2 linked regions of the Psychroserpens ponticola genome follow. The protein of the gene in region 1 interacts with the protein of each later gene in a pairwise test. Links are inferred from orthologs where the notes say so. Each region holds a gene or a part of one and is shown in the gene's direction. Other genes may lie near its edges. The genes, in order: sucD and sucC.

Region 1 (11,096 bases):
AATATCATGATGATTTTGTACTCAGTCATTTATGTGAAATGATAATTAATAGAAACCTCTTAAAAATCAAACTAAAAAATAAGCCAATAAAGCCAAAACTTTTAGAGAATCATCTTCAAGAATTAATTGAAAAGTATAATATTACTGAAGAAGAAGCACAATATTTTGTGTTTATCGATAGCATTTCAAATCAGGCGTATCAATCTAAACTACAAACCATTAAGATTCTTCAAAAATCTGGAAAGGTCGTAGATATTGCCAAAGCTTCTGATCAGTTTAATATAAAAGCACTGTCGAAGCCTGTCACTAAGTACTATATCTGTTATCCAAAGGCTTAATTTTTCTGATTAGAACATTCTAAAACAGCCTTTTTTTATGAATTGTAATAGCTACAGAAATTAATGTTAATAACAATTTTAGGATTCCTTTTTCTATCGATATAATAAACAACTCAAATTCTAATATAAATATGTGATACATTTTTTCTATTTTTGCGAGAATGAAGTTTACAGCACAACAAATAGCTGGAATCTTAGAAGGCGACATTGAAGGTAATCCTGATATTGAAGTTTCTAAGCTTTCTAAGATAGAAGAAGGTATTAAAGGCTCTTTAACCTTTCTTGCCAATCCTAAGTACACATCATACATTTATTCTACTAAAGCTTCTATTACAATTGTTAATAAAACATTTAAGCCTGAACATGATATTAGTACTACATTAATAAAAGTTGAAGATGCTTATAAATCATTTTCTAAACTTTTAGAATACTATAATCAAGTTAAACTTAATAAGCAAGGTATAGAACAACCATCGTTTATATCAGAATCTGCTACTTTGGGAACTGATGTTTATGTTGGAGCCTTTACGTATTTAGGCGATAACGTTCGAATAGGGAATAATGTAAAAATTTTCCCGAATACTTATATAGGTGATAATGTGACAATTGGTAATGATACTATTGTTTTTTCAGGAGCAAAAATATATTCTGAATCAATTATTGGAAATAATTGTGTTATTAATTCTGGAGCAATTATTGGAGCAGATGGTTTTGGTTTTGTGCCAGATGAAAATGGAGAGTATAGCAAAGTTCCTCAAATTGGGAATGTGATTATAGAAGATTATGTAGATATTGGAGCAGCAACTACAATAGATAGAGCAACATTAGGCTCGACAATTATAAGAAAAGGTGTTAAACTAGATAACCAAATTCAAATAGCACATAATGTTGAAATAGGTAAAAACACGGTTATTGCTGCACAAACTGGTATTGCAGGTTCTTCAAAAATTGGTGAGAATTGCCAAATAGGAGGTCAAGTAGGAATTGCTGGTCATATTACTATTGGAAATAATGTTAAAGTTCAAGCTCAATCTGGTATTGGACGTCATGTAAAGGACAATGAAGTTCTTCAAGGTTCACCATCATTCAATTATGGAGATTGGAATAAATCTTATGTGTATTTTAAAAACTTACCTAAGATTGTTAAAACAATAAATGATTTAGAAAAGAAAGTAGATGCCAATAATTAAAACAGACGTCAAACAAAGGACAATAGAAAAAGAAATCTCTCTCAGTGGAGTTGGATTACATACTGGTAAAGATGTAATGCTTACGTTTTGTCCTGCACCAGCAAATAATGGATTTTCTTTTAAGAGAATTGATCTCGAAGGATCTCCAGTTATTGAAGCTGATGCCAATTATGTAACCAATACGCAACGTGGAACATGCTTAGAAAAAAATGGTGTAACTATTCAAACTTCAGAACATGTATTAGCAGCATTAGTCGGTTTAGATATTGATAATGCAATTATTGAGCTTAATGCATCAGAGCCTCCAATTATGGATGGTTCTTCAAAGTTTTTTGTTGAAGCCATTGAAAAAGCTGGTATTACTGAACAAGATGACTTTAGAGAAGAATACGTCGTATCAGATGTTATATCATATTCTGATGAAGAATCAGGTAGCGAAATTATTGTCATGCCTGCTAAAGAATACCAAATTACTGCAATGGTCGATTTTGGAACTAAAGTTTTAGGAACCCAAAATGCAACTCTAAATCATATTTCAGATTTTAAGAAAAATATTTCAGATTCTAGAACATTTAGTTTCTTACATGAGCTGGAAACCTTATTAGAAAACGGGTTAATTAAAGGAGGTGATCTTAATAATGCAATTGTTTATGTAGATAAGGAATTGTCTACTGAAACTATGGAAAAACTGAAAATAGCATTCAAAAAAGATTCGATTGCTATTAAACCTAATGGGATTTTAGATAATCTGACACTTCACCATCCAAACGAAGCAGCAAGACACAAGTTATTAGATGTCGTTGGAGATCTCGCTTTAGTTGGTACAAGAATTAAAGGAAAAGTTATTGCAAACAAACCAGGACATTTTATAAATACACAGTTTGCTAAGAAAATTTCTAAAATAATTAAGAACGAACGTCGTAATAATGTTCCTCAAATTGATTTGAATCAAGAGCCATTAATGGATATTATTCAAATCATGGACATGTTGCCACATAGACAACCATTTTTGCTGCTTGATAAAGTTTTTGAGCTTTCAGATTCTCACGTGATTGGAATGAAGAATGTGACCATGAACGAAGAATTCTTTAAAGGCCATTTTCCGGGAGCTCCTGTAATGCCTGGAGTTCTTATTGTTGAAGCGATGGCTCAAACAGGAGGTATTTTGGTACTAAGTACAGTTCCAGATCCAGAGAATTATCTAACGTTCTTTATGAAAATTGATAAAGTTAAATTCAAACAAAAAGTTGTTCCTGGTGATACACTTATATTTAAATGTGATTTAATAACACCTATAAGAAGAGGTATTTGTCATATGCAAGGATACGCTTATGCCAATGGGAAACTATGTGCTGAAGCAGAATTAATGGCACAAATTTCAAAAGTTAAATAAAATAAACTGAACGTAATTAAATCATAAAAAGAAAAATTAATACTCAAAGCAACCCCTTTTTTTAGCTTTATTTAAAATAATATTATAAAAATGAACCAACCTTTAGCATACGTACATCCTGGAGCAAAAATAGCTAAGAATGTAGTCATCGAGCCTTTTACAACTATATATAGTAATGTTACTATCGGTGAAGGTACATGGATTGGAAGTAATGTTACCATTATGGAAGGTGCACGCATTGGGAAAAATTGTAATATATTTCCTGGTTCGGTTATTTCGGCAGTTCCTCAGGATTTAAAATATAATGATGAAGACACATTAACGATTATAGGTAACAATGTGACCATTAGAGAATGTGTAACCATTAACAGAGGAACTACTGATAGAATGAAAACTGTTATTGGAGATAATTGTTTAATTATGGCATATTGCCATGTTGCACATGATTGTATCGTTGGTAACAATTGTATCTTTTCTAATAATAGTACACTAGCTGGTCATATAAATGTTGGAGACTTTGTTGTCTTAGCAGGTATGACAGCTGTTCATCAGTTTTGTTCTATCGGTAATCACGCATTTGTAACTGGAGGTTCTTTGGTAAGAAAAGATGTTCCTCCTTTTGTTAAAGCTGGTCGTGAACCATTATCATATGTAGGAATTAATTCTGTTGGATTGCGTCGTCGTGGTTTTTCTACTGAAAAAATTAGAGAGATTCAAGATATTTATAGAATGCTCTATCAAAAAAATTATAATAATACCCAAGCTTCAGATTTAATTGAAGCAGAAATGGAAGCCACAACTGAACGTGATGAAATTCTTCAATTTATCAAGAATTCTCATCGTGGAATCATGAAAGGGTATTTTAAATCAAATTAATTTAAAACTTTATATAAAAGCAGTAAAATGCTTATGTGTAAGTAGATATAAAAAAAATAATAGATAAGTTTGGTTTTGAGTTGTGACTATCATTTGAAATTTGAACAAACATCTCAATAATTAACAAATCAACAACAAAACAATAAAAGAATGGCAAGTACTTCAGATATAAGAAACGGATTGTGTATAAAATATAACAATGATATCTATAAAATCATTGAATTTCTTCACGTTAAACCAGGTAAAGGACCAGCTTTTGTAAGAACAAAAATGAAAAGTGTTACTACTGGAAAAGTGTTGGATAATACATTTTCAGCAGGACATAAAATTGAAGATGTTCGTGTTGAAACTCATAAATTTCAATACTTATATAATGATGGTGAATTCTATCATTTTATGAATGAAGTTGATTATACTCAAATTCGATTGTTAGAAGCTGCATTAGATCGATCAGATTTAATGAAGGAAGGAGAAATAGTAACGATACTTATTAATACAGAGGATAATATGCCACTTTCGGTTGATATGCCTGCAACGGTAATTTTAGAAGTTACAGCAACCGAACCTGGTGTTAAAGGAAATACTGCTACTAATGCAACGAAACCTGCAACAGTAGAAACAGGTGCTGAAGTTAATGTGCCTTTATTTATTAACGAAGGTGACAAGATTAAAGTAGAAACTGAGAAAGGAACGTATAAAGAACGTATCAAGGAGTAATGAAGTTTCCTAAACCATATTCACTCAAAGATATTGCAGCTATTATTTCTACAGACTATGTAGGAGCAGATGATTTTCCTGTTAATGGAATGAATGAAATTCACGTCGTAGAATCTGGAGATATCGTTTTTGTAGATCATCCTAAATACTACGACAAGGCTTTAGAATCTGCAGCTACAATTGTCTTAATTAACAAACAAGTTAAATGTCCTGAAGGAAAAGCATTGCTTATTAGTGATGATCCTTTTAGAGATTTTAATAAACTTACTCAATACTTTAAACCATTTCAGCCTACTACAGCAACTATTTCTCCATTAGCAAAAATCGGAGTGAATACTGTTATTCAACCAAATGCGTTTGTTGGTAATAATGTGGAAATTGGTGATAATTGCATCATACATGCTAATGTTAGTATTTATGACGATACAATTATTGGTAATAATGTAACTATTCATTCAGGAACTGTTCTAGGCGCTAATGGATTTTACTATAAAAAACGCCCAGATGGATATGATCAATTATTGTCAGGTGGACGTGTGGTTATTGGAGACCATGTAGATATTGGAGCGTGTTGTACAATTGATAAAGGAGTTACTGGAGATACAACAATTGGTGATGGTTCTAAGTTAGATAACCAAATTCAAGTTGGTCATGATACGATTATTGGAAAAAAATGTTTGATAGCATCGCAAACCGGAATAGCTGGTTGTGTCGTTATTGAGGATGAAGTTACAATTTGGGGACAAGTTGGTACAGCTAGTGGAATTACCATTGGAGCTAAAGCTGTGGTTCAAGCGCAAGCTGGTGTTACTAAGTCTATTGAAGGAGGTAAAGCATATTGGGGAACTCCAATACTGGAAGCAAGACAAGAATTAAAACGATTAGCTTCAATTAAGCAAATTCCAAGAATTTTAGAAGAATTAAAAAAATTAAAATGAGTCCAAAAGACCTAATTAAAAATTTTTATCAGTTAGATTTAGCAAAAGATAACAATATCATGGATTTCTTCCATGAAGATTGTGAATTAAAATGGAATAGTAGTAAAGGTTATACACAACTTGATTATCAAGGAATCAAAGAGATGCTAGAAGGCGTAAGAAAATCATATCATTCTTTTAAATTTAGAGTGAGTCACCTTTTAGAAGATGAAAATATCATAACGACCAGATATACAATATATGCAACAGTTATTGAACGTCCTGAAAAAGAAGATGCTTTAGCACATTTTATTACAATTTGGGAAGTTAAAGATGGTAAAATGCATACAGGTTTTGAAATAAGTCAACTAGCAGATGTCAGTCCTGAGAGTTTAAATTCTTATGCTGAAATAAAAGTTTAAAAAAATTTAAAAATCAGTATCAAAAACTTACTTTTGCTAAACGAATTAGTAATTTAAAATTCAATTAAAAAATCAAACACAAATGAGCGTTTTAGTTAATAAAGATTCAAAAATAATAGTTCAAGGTTTTACTGGAAGTGAAGGTACTTTTCATGCTGGTCAAATGATTGATTATGGAACCAATGTTGTTGGTGGTGTTACTCCAGGAAAAGGAGGTCAAACACATCTAAATAAACCTGTTTTTAATACAGTACAAGAAGCTGTTGATAAAGTAGGAGCTGATACTACTATTATTTTTGTTCCACCAGCATTCGCAGCTGATGCAATTATGGAGGCTGCTGAAGCAGGAATTAAAGTAATCATTACTATTACTGAAGGTATTCCAGTTGCAGACATGATTAAGGCTTCAGACTACATAAAAGGTAGAGATTGTCGCTTAATTGGTCCTAATTGTCCAGGTGTTATCACACCAGGAGAAGCAAAAGTAGGTATCATGCCAGGCTTCGTCTTTAAAAAAGGAAAAGTTGGTGTTGTGTCTAAGTCAGGAACTTTAACTTATGAAGCTGCTGATCAAGTTGTTAAACAAGGTTTAGGAATTACAACAGCTATAGGTATTGGTGGTGACCCTATCATTGGAACTACGACTAAAGAAGCTGTTGAATTATTAATTAATGATCCAGAAACCGAATGTGTTGTCATGATTGGTGAGATTGGTGGTCAATTAGAAGCTGATGCTGCTAAATGGTATCAAAATAGTGGAAGTAAAAAACCAATAGTTGGATTTATTGCTGGTGAAACTGCACCTGCTGGTCGTACAATGGGTCATGCTGGAGCAATTGTTGGAGGTAGTGATGATACAGCTCAAGCTAAAAAAGCAATTATGAGAGAATGTGGAATCCACGTTGTTGATTCACCTGCAGAAATTGGAAAAAAAGTAGCAGAAGTTATTAGTTAACCTACTGTTAAAATATATATAAAAACATCACGTTATCATTCCGTTAGCTTTAACTTAGCTAACGGAATTTTTTATTTAAACTAATCTAACATTATCACAATCAAATGAAGTACATCAAATTAGTTACTTTGATTGCATTTGTAGCATTTGCTTACAGTTGTAAAACAGAGAACAGTAACAAAGATTTGGCTTATGCTGTCGAATCTCAAAAAGATGCTAGTGGTTTTTCTTATGAAACTGTAGCGAACGATCCAACAGGTTTACGTTTATATACATTAGACAATGGTCTTAAAGTCTATTTAAGCAAGAATAGTGATGAACCAAAAATACAAACGTATATAGCTGTAAGAGCTGGTTCAAATTATGATCCAAAAGAGTCTACAGGTTTAGCACACTATCTAGAACATATGGTGTTTAAAGGAACAAGTAAAGTTGGAACGATAGACTGGGAAAAGGAAAAAGAATATCTTGATCAAATTTCAGATTTATATGAAGAGCATAGAGCAGAAGCTGATCCTGCTAAAAAGTTAGAGATTTATAAAAAAATTGATGAGGTTTCTCTTGAAGCTTCCAATTACAGCGTTGCTAACGAATACGATAAAATGACAAGTTCTCTTGGAGCTACAGGTACGAATGCACATACTTGGTTTGAAGAGACAATTTATAAAAATAAAATACCTGCAAACGAACTCGATAAATGGTTAGCTTTAGAGAGTGAGCGTTTTGGAGAATTAGTATTGCGTTTATTCCATACAGAATTAGAAGCTGTTTTTGAAGAGTTCAATAGAGGTCAAGATAGTGATGGTAGAAAGCGTTATGCTGCAATGTTAAAAGGACTTTTTCCTAATCATCCTTACGGACAACAATCTACAATTGGTGTTGCTGAGCATTTAAAAAATCCTTCTTTGGTAGACATCAATAACTATTTCAATAAGTATTATGTGCCAAATAATATGGCAATGGTTCTAGTTGGTGATTTAGATTTTGATACAACAATTAAAAAAGTGAATGATACTTTTGGAAAACTAGAAAAGAAAGAGGTTGTACATCCTACACTTCCTAAAGAAGAACCAATTACATCTCCAGTGGTAAATGAAGTATTTGGTCCAACTGCTGAGAGTGTATCTATTGCATTTAGATCTAAAGGTGTTAATACAGAAGAAGAAAAATTAATGACTGTTGCTGATATGATTTTGGCTAACGGAAATGCTGGTTTAATAGATTTAAATTTGAATCAAAAACAAGCTGTACAATATGCTGGTTGTTCTCCTACGTTTTTAAATGATTATGGATACCATTCATTTAGCGGTTCTCCAAAAGAAGGACAGTCACTTGATGAAGTTAAAGATTTATTATTAGAGCAAATAGAAAAGCTAAAGAAAGGTGAGTTTGAAGATTGGATGATTGATGCTGTTGTCAACGATTTAAAATTAAATCAAACGCAACAATATGAAAATAGTACTGCATTAGCATCGATGTATTATAACGCATTTATTCATCACGAAGATTGGACTAATAAAGTTAAATTTTTAGACGATTTGAAAAAAGTGACCAAGCAAGAGGTTATGGATTTCGCAAACAGATTCTATAAAGATAATTATGTGGTGACCTATAAACGTCAAGGTGAAGATGCGTCAATTGTAAAAGTAGCTAATCCTGGAATTACTCCAGTTAACGTGAATAGAGATAAAAGTTCTCAGTACATGAAAGATTTTAATAAACTGGAATCTGAACCTTTACAACCAAAATTTGTCGATTATAAGAAAGCAATCAAAGAAGCTAAAATGGATAATGGTATTAAGGTATCTTATATCGATAATGAATTGAACGATTTATTCGATATGAATATCATTTTTGATATGGGAAGTGATAATGATAAAAAGTTAGGACTTGCTGCTGGATATATGGAGTACTTAGGAACAGATAAATATTCTGCCGAAGAACTTAAAAAAGAATTCTACAAATTAGGTGTTAAATATTATGTGAGTGCAGGAGCAGAAACAACTTATGTTGGATTAAATGGTTTAAAAGAAAACCTTCCAAAAGGGTTGGAGTTGTTAGAGCATTTATGGAATAACGCAGTTCCTGACCAAGAGGCTTATGATAAATATGTTGAATCAATCACTAAAGGTAGAGTAGATGGTAAATCGCAAAAAGGAAATATTCTTTGGAATGGTCTAATGAACTATGGGAAGTATGGTGAAACCTCGCGTTTGAGAAATATCTTCCAAACAAAAGAACTTAATGCTATGAATCCTGAGGAGTTAGTAGACATTGTAAAAGGAATGAAAAACTTTGAGCAGCGTGTTTTTTACTACGGAAAAGATATCGATGCAGCTGTTGCAGCATTAAATACTAATCATAAAGTGGCTGAAGATTTGAAATCATATCCTGAAGCAATGGCTTATCTTGAAAAAGAAACTGGAGGAAATGTCTATTTTGTTGATTTTGATATGGTGCAATCTGAAATGTTATTCTTAGCAAAAGGTGATCCTTTCAAAGCTGAAAATATGGCTGCTTCTACATTATTTAATACCTACTTTGGTAGTGGATTGTCATCAATTGTTTTCCAGGAAATTAGAGAATCAAAATCATTAGCATACTCTGCTTTTTCTAGTTATAGTACTGCTAGTAAAAAGGAAGATAATAATTATGTGATGGCTTATATGGGAACACAGGCAAATAAAATGCCTCAAGCTGTTGAAGCAATGATGGAGCTTATGACAAACATGCCTGAGGCCGAAGAGCAATTTAAGGCTGCAAAAGAAGCTGCGCTTAAAAAGTTAGCTGCACAGCGTATCACTAAATCTAGTGTGTTTTGGAATTATGAACGTCTTAAGAAATTAGGTATTGATAATGACAACAGAGAAGAGATGTATGCTAAGATAAAAGATATGACTATGGATGATTTACGCGATTTCTTTAACGCTAATATTAGTGGAGAAAATTATAACGTAATGGTCATTGGGAATAAAGAAGATATCGACTTTGAAGCTTTGAAAAAATTAGGTAAAGTTCAAGAAATGGATATTGATTATCTATTTAATTACGATCAACCTGAAGAGGTTAAAATGTAATATAATACAAATTAATTTTATAAAAGGCAACTTCTAAATGAAGTTGCCTTTTTTGTTTGTTAACAGAAGCATTTTTCTTTAAAACCAAATTACTTTTATATCTTTAGGTTCTTATTAATAACTAATTTTTAAAATGAAAAAATCAACCTTTATTTTCCTTCTTTGTAGCTTATTTTGTTTGCAAATTGTAGTTGCTCAAAAATCAAAAAAAGAAGACAAACAACCTTTAGATGATATTAAAATTGACGGATTAAAATGGCGTAGTATTGGTCCATCACTAACCTCTGGACGTATATCTGACGTTGCTGTTAATCCAAATAATCCATTTGAATATTATGTAGCAGCTTCTGCTGGTGGTGTCTGGAAAACAGTTAATTCAGGTGTAACCTTTGAACCAATCTTCGATAACGAAGGTTCTTATTCAATTGGATGCATCACTATAGATCCTAATAATTCCAACGTCATTTGGGTAGGAACGGGTGAAAATAACAATCAGCGTTCTGTGTCTTTTGGTGATGGTGTTTATAAATCTTTAGATGGTGGTTCAACTTGGAAGCATATGGGTTTAAAAATGTCTGAACACGTTGGAAAAATTATTGTGCATCCAGACGATTCTAATATCGTTTTTGTTGCAGCTATTGGTCCATTATGGAGTAAAGGTGGAGATCGTGGTTTGTATAAAACAACTGATGGAGGTGAAACTTGGAAAGCCGTTTTAACTGTAGATGAACATACTGGAGTTAATGATGTCGTAATGGATTTAAATAATCCTGAAGTGTTGTATGCTTCAACGCTACAACGTAGACGTCATGTGTTTACTTATGTTGGTGGAGGACCAGGTTCTGGACTACATAAAAGTACAGATGGAGGAAAAACGTGGACTAAAAGTCAAGCAGGTTTACCAACTGTTGAATTAGGACGAATAGGATTATCTATTTCTCCTGCTGATCCGGAAATCATTTATGCTATTGTAGAAGCTGCCGATGGTAAAAGTGGATTTTATGCATCTACAAATCGAGGGGCAAGTTGGGAAAAAAGAAGCTCTCACGTCACTAGTGGTAATTATTATCAGGAAATAATTGCAGATCCTGTAGATCCAAATACGATTTACTCTATGGATACTTGGATGTCTGTTAGTCATGATGGTGGACGAACATTTAATGGTGTTGGAGAAGTATTTAAACACGTCGATAATCATTGTATGTGGATTG
Region 2 (11,051 bases), 460 kb from region 1 along the record:
TGTTTTGAAATTTTCATGATTAATAGTTTTAATGGTTAATTAATATTGAATCTGTATTGATTCTATTACTAAATAACTGATAATCATGATAAAAAAGAAACAATATAGGACGAATGGATGCTTTTACTGTCCGAAGGATAGCATCTAATTATCGAAGAAGAATTAGATGGTCTGTAATCTTTTGAGTAATTCTTCTTTTAAAGTTTTACTTACAGGTATAGCTTTTTTAGCAATAACAATATGACTTGTTGCAATTTCATCTATTTGAGATAGATTGACAATAAATGAACGATGTACTCTTAAGAAGTGTTTGTTTGGTAGTTTCTCATCCATATCTTTTAAGGTTATTACCAATAAATATTCTTTGCCTTTTGAATAGATGCGACAATAATTACGTTCGGCTTCAATATAGAAAATGTCATTGATATGGACTTTTACCATTTTGTCATTATGTCGCACAAAAATACAGTCACTAAGCATAAACGGAGATGATTCAGCAACTGAAGAACTGATCTCTACATTATCATTGTTTTCTTGCTGAAGACGATCTACTGTTAGTTCAATAGCACGTTGAAGGTCTAATTTTTTAAAAGGCTTAGAAATAAACGCATGAGGATGTGTGCTTTTTGCACGATTAAAATTAGTTTCATCTGCATTTGCAGTTAAATATATAACTGCAATTTCATGCTCTTTTTGAATGCGTTTTACGGTGTCTATTCCATCCAAATCGCCTTTCAAATTTATATCCATTAAAACAATATCTGGAAGGTCATGTTTAACGCATGTTATTGCTTCTTCTGCTCTTGGTACAATTCCAATAATATCGTAACCAAGTGTAGTAAGTTGTAAAGAGATATTTGCTGCGATTATCATTTCATCCTCAACAATCAATATTTTTATAGGTGTACTCATTTATGCAGCAGATTTAATTTTAAATTCAAATACAACTGACGTTCCGTTTTCATGGTTCTCTTGCATATTTCCATTGAGTTGTTGGGTGAGTAATTTAATAAGTTGCGTTCCAAAACCTGTCCCTTTTGGAGTTGCTTCAGTGGTTTTTCCAATCCCATTATCGACTACTTTTAATGTCAAAATTTCTGAATTTGATCGTGTTAAACAGATTTCAATTTTCCCTTTACTATCTTCTGGGAAAGCATATTTTAAAGCGTTTGTTATAAGTTCATTTACAATAAGTCCGATAGGAACAGCAGTGTCTACATCAAGTTCTAATTGCTCCATAGCACATTCAATTTTCACTTTATCATCAGCATCAAATGTATCTAAAATACCATCGCCTAAATTAATGAAATAGTCTTTCATATCGATACAGCCTAAGTTTTCACCTTGATATAATTTTTGATGAATAATTCCCATGGATTGGACTCTGTTCTGGCTAGCAATCATGGCATCTTTTGTTGCAGAATCTTCTAACTCGGCAGATTGTAATGCAATTAGGCTTTTAACCAATTCAAGATTGTTTTTTACACGATGATGAATCTCTCTTAGTAGTAATTCGTTTTGGGTATTCTTGTTGTCTAATTCGTTATTTAATAGTTCTAATTGCTGATTTCGCTTTTGGTTTTTCCTAGAATAATAAAATAATCCGAATAGTATCGTTGCTAATAAAGCTGTTAAAACTAAATATAAAATCTTAGTACGTTTTTGTTGACTGATTTTCTCATCCTGAAATTTAATTGTAGCATTTTTTTGACCAACTTCATATTTTGATTGCGCTTCATTTTCTAAACTTAAGATGATATTGTCTTTAAAAGATTCTAATTCTGAAGTATATAACTGATGGTAATACAATGCCTTTTTATGGTCACTAAGTGATTCATATATTTCAGAAACATGCATGTAGTTTTCCCATAAATTTCGAGTTCTCCCAGTTTTTTTGATGAGATCAATAGCTTTTAAGTTATAAGGTAAAGCTTCTTTATATCGTCCTTGCATAAGATAAACATGACCAATATTTGCTAACGAAGGGATGAGGTAGCACTCAAGTCCCATTTGTTTTGAATTATCAAAATTTGTTTGATAATCTACTATGGCTTCATCGTAATGCTCCATATATTTATAAATGTTGCCTCTCCAATTAACAGAAGCCATCATAGGTATACCAGTTTCACCTAATTGCCTATAAAGTTCTATTGATGCGTTTATTGATTTCAATGCGTTTTCTGAATCAAATCCAGTAAATAACTGGCTGCTAGCTTTAAAGCGATAGGTAAGTGCTAGGTCTTCATTTGCATTAATGTTTTTCTGAATGATGATGGCTTTATCACAATATTTAATGGCTTCATTATAATTGTTTTCATAATATAATAAATCGCCAACATGTGCAAACGATAATGCTATTCCTCTTTGGTTATCTAGTTTTTCGTAAAGTTCTAAGGCCTTGTAAACAAACTTTTTTGCTTGATTGTAATTTGCTTTTACAGTGTAAAACCCTTTAATGTCCATATAAATATTAGCAAGGCTGAGGTCTTCATTTATATTGCTATAAATGTCTTTAGCTTTATTAAAATAATATAAGGAAGAATCTAATTTTGAGTATTCTTTATGATATATAGCTAAATAACGATAAGATTGAGCAAGTGAAATTTGATTATTAACTTGCTTTGAAAGTTGAATTGCTTTTTGGGAATTTAAACCAATTAAAGTTGAGTCTTTTGGCTTATCTACATGCGTTTCCAGCCAATCCATTATATCATTTATTGATGATGGATTCGCATCTGAAGTTTGAGCATGACTATTAATTACACAAAATAGTGTAAGTAATATTAGGGTTAGTTTTTTAGTCATAAGTCTTTATATAGCTATTAAAAGACTTTAGGGAAAGCTAAAGGTAGTAAAAAAATCCTTACAATTTTAACATTGTCTTAACGAAGCGAAACTTAAGATCTATAAAAAGAATACAGAGTTCTTATCGTTTTTTTAATTTAGAGTGTTATTTCAATCTGATTGTTAAGAATATCATCAAAAGTTTCACGTTTGCGAATTAAATAAGCTGAATTGTTGTGCCAAAGTACTTCAGCAGGACGATAACGAGAATTGTAATTTGAAGCCATAGAATAACAATATGCACCAGCATTTTTGAAAGCTAGAATGTCATCTTCACTAATTTCGTTAATTCGTCTGTTATTAGCAAACGTATCCGTTTCACAGATGTAACCTACGACTGAATAAAAACGCTCACGACCATTTGGATTAGAAATATTACTAATTTCATGTTGCGAACCATAAAGCATAGGTCGTATTAAATGATTAAAGCCAGTATCTACTTGAGCAAAAACTGTAGAAGTAGTTTGTTTTACAACATTTACTTTTGTTAAAAAGTATCCAGCTTCGCTCACTAAAAATTTACCTGGTTCAAAGGCTAAAGTTAATGGCTTACCATAATTTTTACAGAACTCATTAAAACGGTTAGATAATTTTTCTCCGAGTTCTTCAACATTGGTTTCAATATCTCCAACTTTGTATGGGACTTTAAATCCTGAGCCAAAATCTATAAATTCTAAGTTTTTAAAGTTTTTAGCAGTATCAAATAAAATTTCGCTTGCATATAAAAACACATCAATATCTAAGATGTCACTACCAGTATGCATGTGAATTCCATTAATAGTCATGTTGGTATTTTCGACAATGCGAAGTAAATGTGGAATTTGATGAATTGAAATTCCAAATTTACTATCAATATGACCTACGGAAATATTAGTATTTCCTCCTGCCATAACATGTGGATTGATGCGAATACACACAGGAGTTTTAGGGTGTTTCGTTCCGAATTGTTCTAAAATAGAAAGGTTGTCAATATTGATTTGAACTCCTAATTCTGCTGCATTTTCTATTTCTTCAAGAGAGACTCCATTAGGTGTAAAAATAATCGCGTCAGGTTTAAAACCAGCTTTGAGTCCGAGTTGTACTTCTTGAATAGAAACAGTATCTAAGCCAGAGCCTAAGCTATTAAATAATTTTAAAACAGAAATATTTGATAACGCTTTTACAGCATAATTTAATTTTAAATGCTTCACCTTACAAAATGCAGACGTTAATCGTTTATACTGAAATTGAATTTTTTCAGCATCATAAACATAAACAGGACTTCCAAAGTCTTTAGCTATCTGTATTAATGTGTTTTGTTCCATTAGATTAAAATTTAAATATGTTACAAATTTACTTGCTTTTACGTCACGAAATGATGGTGATATCATAAAAATACGAGGCTTTTATTAAAGAATTCTGAATAAATATTATCTCTTTAAAAATATTGGTAAAAACTTTAAGTATGTTTATTTTTGTAGATGAATAAAGACACTTCGAATGCATATTCGGAGCTAACAATAAATTTCAAGACCAAATGGATTTACACGAATATCAAGGAAAAGAATTATTAAACAGTTTTGGCGTACGTATTCAGCGAGGTATCGTTGCACAAAATGCTGATGAAGCAGTTGCAGCAGCTAAGAAATTAACTGAAGATACTGGTACAGGTTGGCACGTAATTAAAGCTCAAGTTCACGCAGGAGGACGTGGAAAAGGTGGTGGAGTTAAGCTTGCTAAAAATTTAGATGAAGTAAAAACAATTGCTGGGCAAATAATAGGAATGGATTTGGTTACACCTCAAACTTCTGCAGATGGGAAGCGAGTACATCAAGTGTTAGTCACTGAAGATGTGTATTATCCTGGAGATTCTGAACCAGAAGAATATTATATGTCTGTTTTATTAAATAGAGGCAATGGTCGTAACATGATTATGTATTCTACTGAAGGTGGAATGGATATTGAAACTGTTGCTGAGGAAACACCTCATTTAATTTTTAATGAAGAAATTGATCCAGCAACTGGTATTTTACCTTTTCAAGCTCGAAAAATCGCTTTTAACTTAGGATTGTCTGGAGCTGCATTTAAAGATATGACGAAATTTGTAACGTCACTATATAAAGCATATTCAGAATCTGATTCTTCTTTATTTGAAATTAATCCAGTACTGAAAACTAGTGACGATAAAATTATGGCTGTTGATGCTAAAGTATCTTTAGATGATAACGCCTTATTTAGACATAAAGATTTAGCGGCATTACGTGATTTACGTGAAGAAAATCCAATTGAAGTTGAAGCAGGTGAACATGGATTAAACTATGTTGACCTTGACGGAAACGTTGGTTGTATGGTAAATGGAGCAGGTTTAGCAATGGCAACGATGGACTTGATTAAACAAGCAGGAGGAGAGCCAGCTAACTTTCTAGATGTTGGTGGTACTGCTGATGCTGCAAGAGTAGAAATTGCTTTTGAGCTTATTTTAAGAGATCCAGCTGTGAAAGCTATTTTAATAAACATCTTTGGTGGAATTGTGCGTTGTGATCGTGTTGCTCAAGGTGTTATTGATGCGTATAAAAACATGGGTAATATTGAAGTGCCAATTATTGTACGTTTACAAGGTACCAATGCAGATATTGCTAAAGAATTAATTGATAGTTCTGGCTTAGATGTTATGAGTGCTACAGAATTTCAAGAAGCAGCTGATAAAGTACAAGAAGTTTTGTCTTAAAAACTGACATTCATAGCGCAAGCGAAGAATCATAAATAAAAAAAGCTCTCATATTGAGAGCTTTTTTTTATAGATTTAATACCAATTTATTGTTAATTCTAACGAATATGAGTGCTCTCATTTTTTTTTCATAGAGACTTTTTTCGTTTATGCGATAATAATATTATTTATAAATGTAATCCACACTCTGTTTTAGGATTGTTATTCCAGCGACCACTACGATCATCACCTCCTGGAACAGTACAATGTTTACAACCAATTGAATTGTAACCTTTAGAAACTAATGGATGAAACGGTAAATTGTGTTCTTTTATATACGCATCACGTTGTGCTTTTGTAATGTCTAATAAAGGATAGAATTTTAAGATGTCTCCACGAAGTTCAAAAATATCTAAAGTTGCACGATGGTCACTTTGCCATTCCATAAGTCCAGAAACCCATACTTTATAGTTGTTTTTAATACTATCTAAAGGTTTTACCTTATTAATAGAGCAACAGAAATCAGGATTTTTTTTCCAAGTCTCATCTTTTGTTGTAAACTCATGCTCCTTTTTTAATGCGCTTATTGAAGTCACATTAAGTCCGTATTGTTTACTAAGTTGATCTTTGTATGTAATTGTATCCTCAAAATGATAACCTGTATCAATAAAGAACACTTTTTGCTTTTTATTAACTTGAGAAAATAGTTTTAATAAAAAAGCTGAGGTTGCAGCAAAAGAACTTGTCAGCATGACTTCTGTAACATCAAAATCGTTGTACAGTTCTTGAATACGTTGTGTTGCAGAAAGCTTTTTGTATTTAGCGTTAAGTGCTTTTATTTCAGCTTTTGAAATATTAGGAATGACTTTAGTCGCATTTGAAATCTCAAACATAAGTATGATTTAATCAACATGCAATTTACAGCCTTAAATCTAAAACTACTGTTAATACTATTATAATTACGATATTGATAATTTAGGACTTCTTTTTTTGTGGTTTTGGCATAGGACCTCGTAAATGTATGATTAATCCGTTAAGGAAATTCCGTAAAATCTGATCTCCACATTCCATATAGTTGGGATGATCTTCACGTCTGAACATGGCATTTAACTCACTTTTAGTAACTCTAAAGTCGACGAGTTCTAAAATCTTTACAATATCATCATCGCGAAGTTTGTGTGCTACTCTTAGTTTTTTAAATATGTCGTTGTTAGTCATTCACTAAAAATTAAAAAGTTGAAAGTTGAAAGTTTAAAGGTAGTACTTTGTGTATTAATATGTATCGAAATAACTGTTGTAAAATTTAATAATTAATCATAGTGTATTTCATCGATAATAATTTTCAAAGACTGAATAATCGATGAACGACACTATCTTTTTAAGATGCTGAAAATCAATATATTGCATTTTTATTCTATGTAAAAGTAGGAAAAAACCGATGAAATGTAGATTATTTTTCGATGAGCTACAATTTATCAAGGATTATAGCCACATTAAACTTATTAAATTTAAATAATTAAAAATCATAATCCCTCGTCATGATAAATCGCGTTGAAAAATTGAGCTTGCTTTCAGAAATGATTGCTTTTGCACAGAAAAATGAAAATATAAAATCCATAGAATATAGATTTCTTTTTGGAGTTGCCAAACAATTGGACATTTCAAAAGAAGATTTTGAATACTTAATAGAACATCCTGTAACGTATGTTAATCTTAAATCTCATAGCGAACGTATCGTTCAGTTTCATAGATTAGTCTTATTAATGAATTTAGATCATGAGATAAGTTCTAAGGAACTAGTTAAACTTCATAATTTCGGACTAAGAATGGGTTTGAGTCATGAATCTATAAATAGAGTTCTTGATTTAATGGATAGTTTTCCAAATAAAATTGTTCCACCAGATTTCTTAATTGATATTTTTAAAGTACAGTATAATTAATTATTGTTTGAAATAATTCATTAAACTCGTCTTGATAAAATAATTCCAGCCAGCTATACAGCTTTCTCTTTTAAACTCAGGTATGTTGTCTGGAAAATCCTCAATAACTTTTGTTATTAAAGTCAATTGTGTGTGGTTGTCAACTTTAGACAATTCAAAAGTTACAAAGGAATCCCCTTGATAGCCATCATATTTCCAATTGAGAACAATTTTATGATATGGAATGACCTCAGTTATTTCCCAAAGATGAAGGAATATGCGATCTTCAGATGTTACTGAAAATCGAGTTTTAAATCCAACTGTTGGTTCAAATTCAGGAATGTTATCAAAAAACCATTGTCTCATTACATGAACATCTGTTAAAGCGTTCCACACACTTTTTATAGGTTGTTCATAATGTTGCGTTATTTGAATTATTGGTTCGCTAACTTTCATTTATGTCATATTTACTTTTTCTAATTTTTCCTGATAGCTTTTAATTTCATCACGAAGTTGAGCTGCTATAATAAAGTCTAATGCTTTAGCAGCTTGTTCCATAAGCTTACGTTTTTCACGAATTTTCTTTTCTAATTGATTTTTAGTCAAGTATTCACTTTCTGGTTCTGCTGCTTTCGCAGCTTCCAACTCATAACTATAAGTGCTAACCGAATTTTCAGTTAAAGCGTTGTCTAAACTCTTATTAAGCGCTCTTGGAGTTACATTATGTTTGGTGTTATAAGCAATTTGTTTTTCACGTCTATATTCAGTTTCATCAATCGTTTTTTGCATGCTTTTAGTAATTTTATCTGCATACATTATGGCTTTTCCATTAAGATGTCGTGCTGCTCTTCCAACGGTTTGAGTAAGAGATCGTGTAGATCTTAAAAACCCTTCTTTATCAGCATCAAGGATAGCAACTAAAGATACTTCTGGTAAATCTAAACCTTCACGAAGTAAATTAACACCAACTAATACATCAAATACACCTTTACGTAGATCTTGCATGATTTGAACACGTTCAAGGGTGTCGACATCACTGTGAATATATCGACAACGAATTTGAATGCGATCTAAATATTTTGTCAATTCTTCAGCCATACGTTTGGTTAACGTTGTGACTAAAGTCCGTTCATCTTTTTCTATACGTTGATGAATCTCTTCGATTAAATCATCGATCTGATTCAAACTTGGTCGCACTTCAATAATAGGATCTAAAAGTCCAGTAGGTCTAATGACTTGTTCTACATAGATTCCATCTGTTTTTTGTAATTCATAATCAGCAGGAGTGGCACTTACATAAATCACCTGATTTTGCAAGACTTCAAATTCTTCAAATTTTAATGGTCTATTATCCATAGCAGCTGGTAATCTAAAACCATATTCTACTAAATTTTCTTTACGACTTCGATCGCCACCATACATGGCATGAACTTGGGAAATGGTAACATGACTTTCATCAACAACCATTAAAAAATCATCTGGAAAATAATCCAATAAACAGAAAGGACGTGTTCCAGGTAATCGTCCATCTAAATATCTAGAATAATTTTCAATTCCAGAACAATAGCCTAATTCACGAATCATTTCTAAATCAAATTCGGTACGTTCTTTCAAACGTTTTGCTTCTAAATGTTTTCCAATGTCTTTGAAGTAATCGTATTGTTTTACTAGATCATCTTGAATGTCTCGAATTGCACCTTGGAGTACATCTGGTGAGGTTACAAACATGTTAGCAGGATAAATATTCAATCGGTCATAATGCTCGATAACTTCATTAGTTTGAATATTGAATTGTTCTATATCTTCGATTTCATCTCCAAAAAAATGAATGCGGAATGCATCATCTGCATAACTAGGAAATACATCAACTGTATCGCCTTTTATTCTGAAATTACCATGATTAAAATCGGCTTCAGTTCTTGAGTATAAACTTTGCACAAGTCGATGTAATAAATCGGTTCTAGAAATTTGTTGATCGATTTCTATTGAAATCACATTCTTTTGAAATTCAACAGGATTTCCAATACCATATAAACAAGATACAGAAGCCACAACAATCACATCACGTCGTCCTGACAATAGAGATGAAGTTGTACTCAAACGCATTTTCTCAATTTCTTCGTTTATTGACAAATCCTTTTCTATGTAAACTCCAGAAACTGGAATGTATGCTTCTGGTTGATAGTAGTCATAATACGACACAAAATACTCAACAGCATTTTCTGGAAAAAACTGTTTAAATTCTGAATACAATTGTGCAGCCAAAGTTTTATTGTGAGCTAAAACCAACGTAGGTTTTTGTACTTCTTGAATGACGTTTGCAACTGTAAACGTTTTTCCAGAACCAGTTACGCCAAGTAAAGTTTGGTATTTTTCGTTGGTGTTTATTCCATCAACTAATTGCTGAATGGCTTGAGGTTGATCACCTGTAGGTTTGAATTCGGATTGTACTTTAAAACGCATCTTACAAAGTTACATAAAACTTATGTGTAAAGGAACTACCGTTTTAAAGTGAAATGACCTTTTATTTGTTTACCAGTCCTTAAATTTATAATGTACCAATAATCATTAGTTCCTAGAGCTTTTCCGTTATAAGTACCATTCCAAGCTACAGCATTTCCTATGATATGTTTCAGAAGCTTACCATATCTGTCAAAAATATAGACATCTTTGATGATGTTATTTCGGTCGATAATTTTCCATGTATCTTTAAAACCATCTTCGTTTGGTGTTAAAAACTTCGGAATAAATAAATCTATTGTTATTTCAAAAAATATAGATTTTGTAATACATCCACCAATTTCTCTAACATATAAAATATAAGTGCCTTCAGGTAAATTTGAAAACACATTACTAGTTTGAAAGTCTAAACCATTCAATGAATATTCATAAGTAACAGAAGGGTCATTCATATTAACTGTAAGAGTTTCATTTAAGGTTTCAATATTCGATTCAGTAAGACTGAAGTCTGAAGATGAAATAATCGTAACCGTAAAACTCGTTTCGTTAGTACAAATATCAGGAGCCGTTCCTGTTTCATTATAGATAAAAATAGTCTGATCAGAACTGATTACATCACCAGCATTAAACGTTGTTCCATTTCCACCAGTAAGAGAAAAATAAGTTCCATTAGTAAGCACAGGTAAGGTGTAATCTGTACACACAATTTGATTGGCAATGGTATCCACTAAAGGCAATCCAAGAATGGTAATTGTAAAACTCGTTTCGTTAGTACAAATATCAGGAGCCGTTCCGATTTGATTGTAAATGAATATGGTTTGCGTTGCATTTATGACATCACCAGCATTAAAGGTAGTTCCATTTCCTCCAGTTAGAGAAAAGTAGTTTCCATTAGTAAGTGTAGGCAAGGTATAATCGATACAAACATTCTGATTCGCAATGGTGTCTACTAAAGGTGTTCCGATAATCGTAACCGTAAAACTCGTTTCGTTAGTACAAATATCAGGAGCCGTTCCGATTTGATTGTAAATGAATATGGTTTGCGTTGTATTTATGACATCACCAGCATTAAAGGTAGTTCCATTTCCTCCAGTAAGAGAAAAGTAGTTTCCGTTAGTAAGTGTAGGCAAGGTATAATCGAC

The links.
Region 2: the proteins of sucD (region 1) and sucC interact in binary tests that used the Escherichia coli proteins (3 or more experiments, as listed by UniProt). The link is inferred for Psychroserpens ponticola from one-to-one orthologs.

What each region holds. Positions count from the first base shown.
Region 1 is NZ_CP116221.1:1,433,807-1,444,902, forward strand. Bases 4,991-7,871 are described here. They hold sucD (succinate--CoA ligase subunit alpha), read left to right. Parts: upstream 4,991-5,935; coding sequence 5,936-6,808; downstream 6,809-7,871. Other genes in these bases: MUN68_RS06400 (UDP-3-O-(3-hydroxymyristoyl)glucosamine N-acyltransferase), read left to right, coding at 4,991-5,452; MUN68_RS06405 (nuclear transport factor 2 family protein), read left to right, coding at 5,449-5,853; MUN68_RS06415 (M16 family metallopeptidase), read left to right, coding at 6,913-7,871. In the rest of the region: MUN68_RS06375 (HD domain-containing protein), read left to right, coding at 1-338; lpxD (UDP-3-O-(3-hydroxymyristoyl)glucosamine N-acyltransferase), read left to right, coding at 500-1,528; MUN68_RS06385 (bifunctional UDP-3-O-[3-hydroxymyristoyl] N-acetylglucosamine deacetylase/3-hydroxyacyl-ACP dehydratase), read left to right, coding at 1,515-2,921; lpxA (acyl-ACP--UDP-N-acetylglucosamine O-acyltransferase), read left to right, coding at 3,012-3,797; efp (elongation factor P), read left to right, coding at 3,948-4,514; more of MUN68_RS06400, read left to right, coding at 4,514-4,990; more of MUN68_RS06415, read left to right, coding at 7,872-9,885; MUN68_RS06420 (WD40/YVTN/BNR-like repeat-containing protein), read left to right, coding at 10,019-11,096. UniProt on the Escherichia coli protein: Succinyl-CoA synthetase functions in the citric acid cycle (TCA), coupling the hydrolysis of succinyl-CoA to the synthesis of either ATP or GTP and thus represents the only step of substrate-level phosphorylation in the TCA.
Region 2 is NZ_CP116221.1:979,370-990,420, forward strand. What follows is about bases 3,620-6,455. They hold sucC (ADP-forming succinate--CoA ligase subunit beta), read left to right. Parts: upstream 3,620-4,360; coding sequence 4,361-5,551; downstream 5,552-6,455. Other genes in these bases: lysA (diaminopimelate decarboxylase), read right to left, coding at 3,620-4,148; MUN68_RS04390 (phosphoadenylyl-sulfate reductase), read right to left, coding at 5,719-6,423. In the rest of the region: MUN68_RS04365 (hypothetical protein), read right to left, coding at 1-17; MUN68_RS04370 (LytR/AlgR family response regulator transcription factor), read right to left, coding at 163-912; MUN68_RS04375 (tetratricopeptide repeat-containing sensor histidine kinase), read right to left, coding at 913-2,805; more of lysA, read right to left, coding at 2,943-3,619; MUN68_RS04395 (DUF1456 family protein), read right to left, coding at 6,506-6,748; MUN68_RS04400 (TerB family tellurite resistance protein), read left to right, coding at 7,069-7,470; MUN68_RS04405 (SRPBCC family protein), read right to left, coding at 7,471-7,905; excinuclease ABC subunit UvrB, read right to left, coding at 7,906-9,912; MUN68_RS04415 (T9SS type B sorting domain-containing protein), read right to left, coding at 9,948-11,051. UniProt on the Escherichia coli protein: Succinyl-CoA synthetase functions in the citric acid cycle (TCA), coupling the hydrolysis of succinyl-CoA to the synthesis of either ATP or GTP and thus represents the only step of substrate-level phosphorylation in the TCA.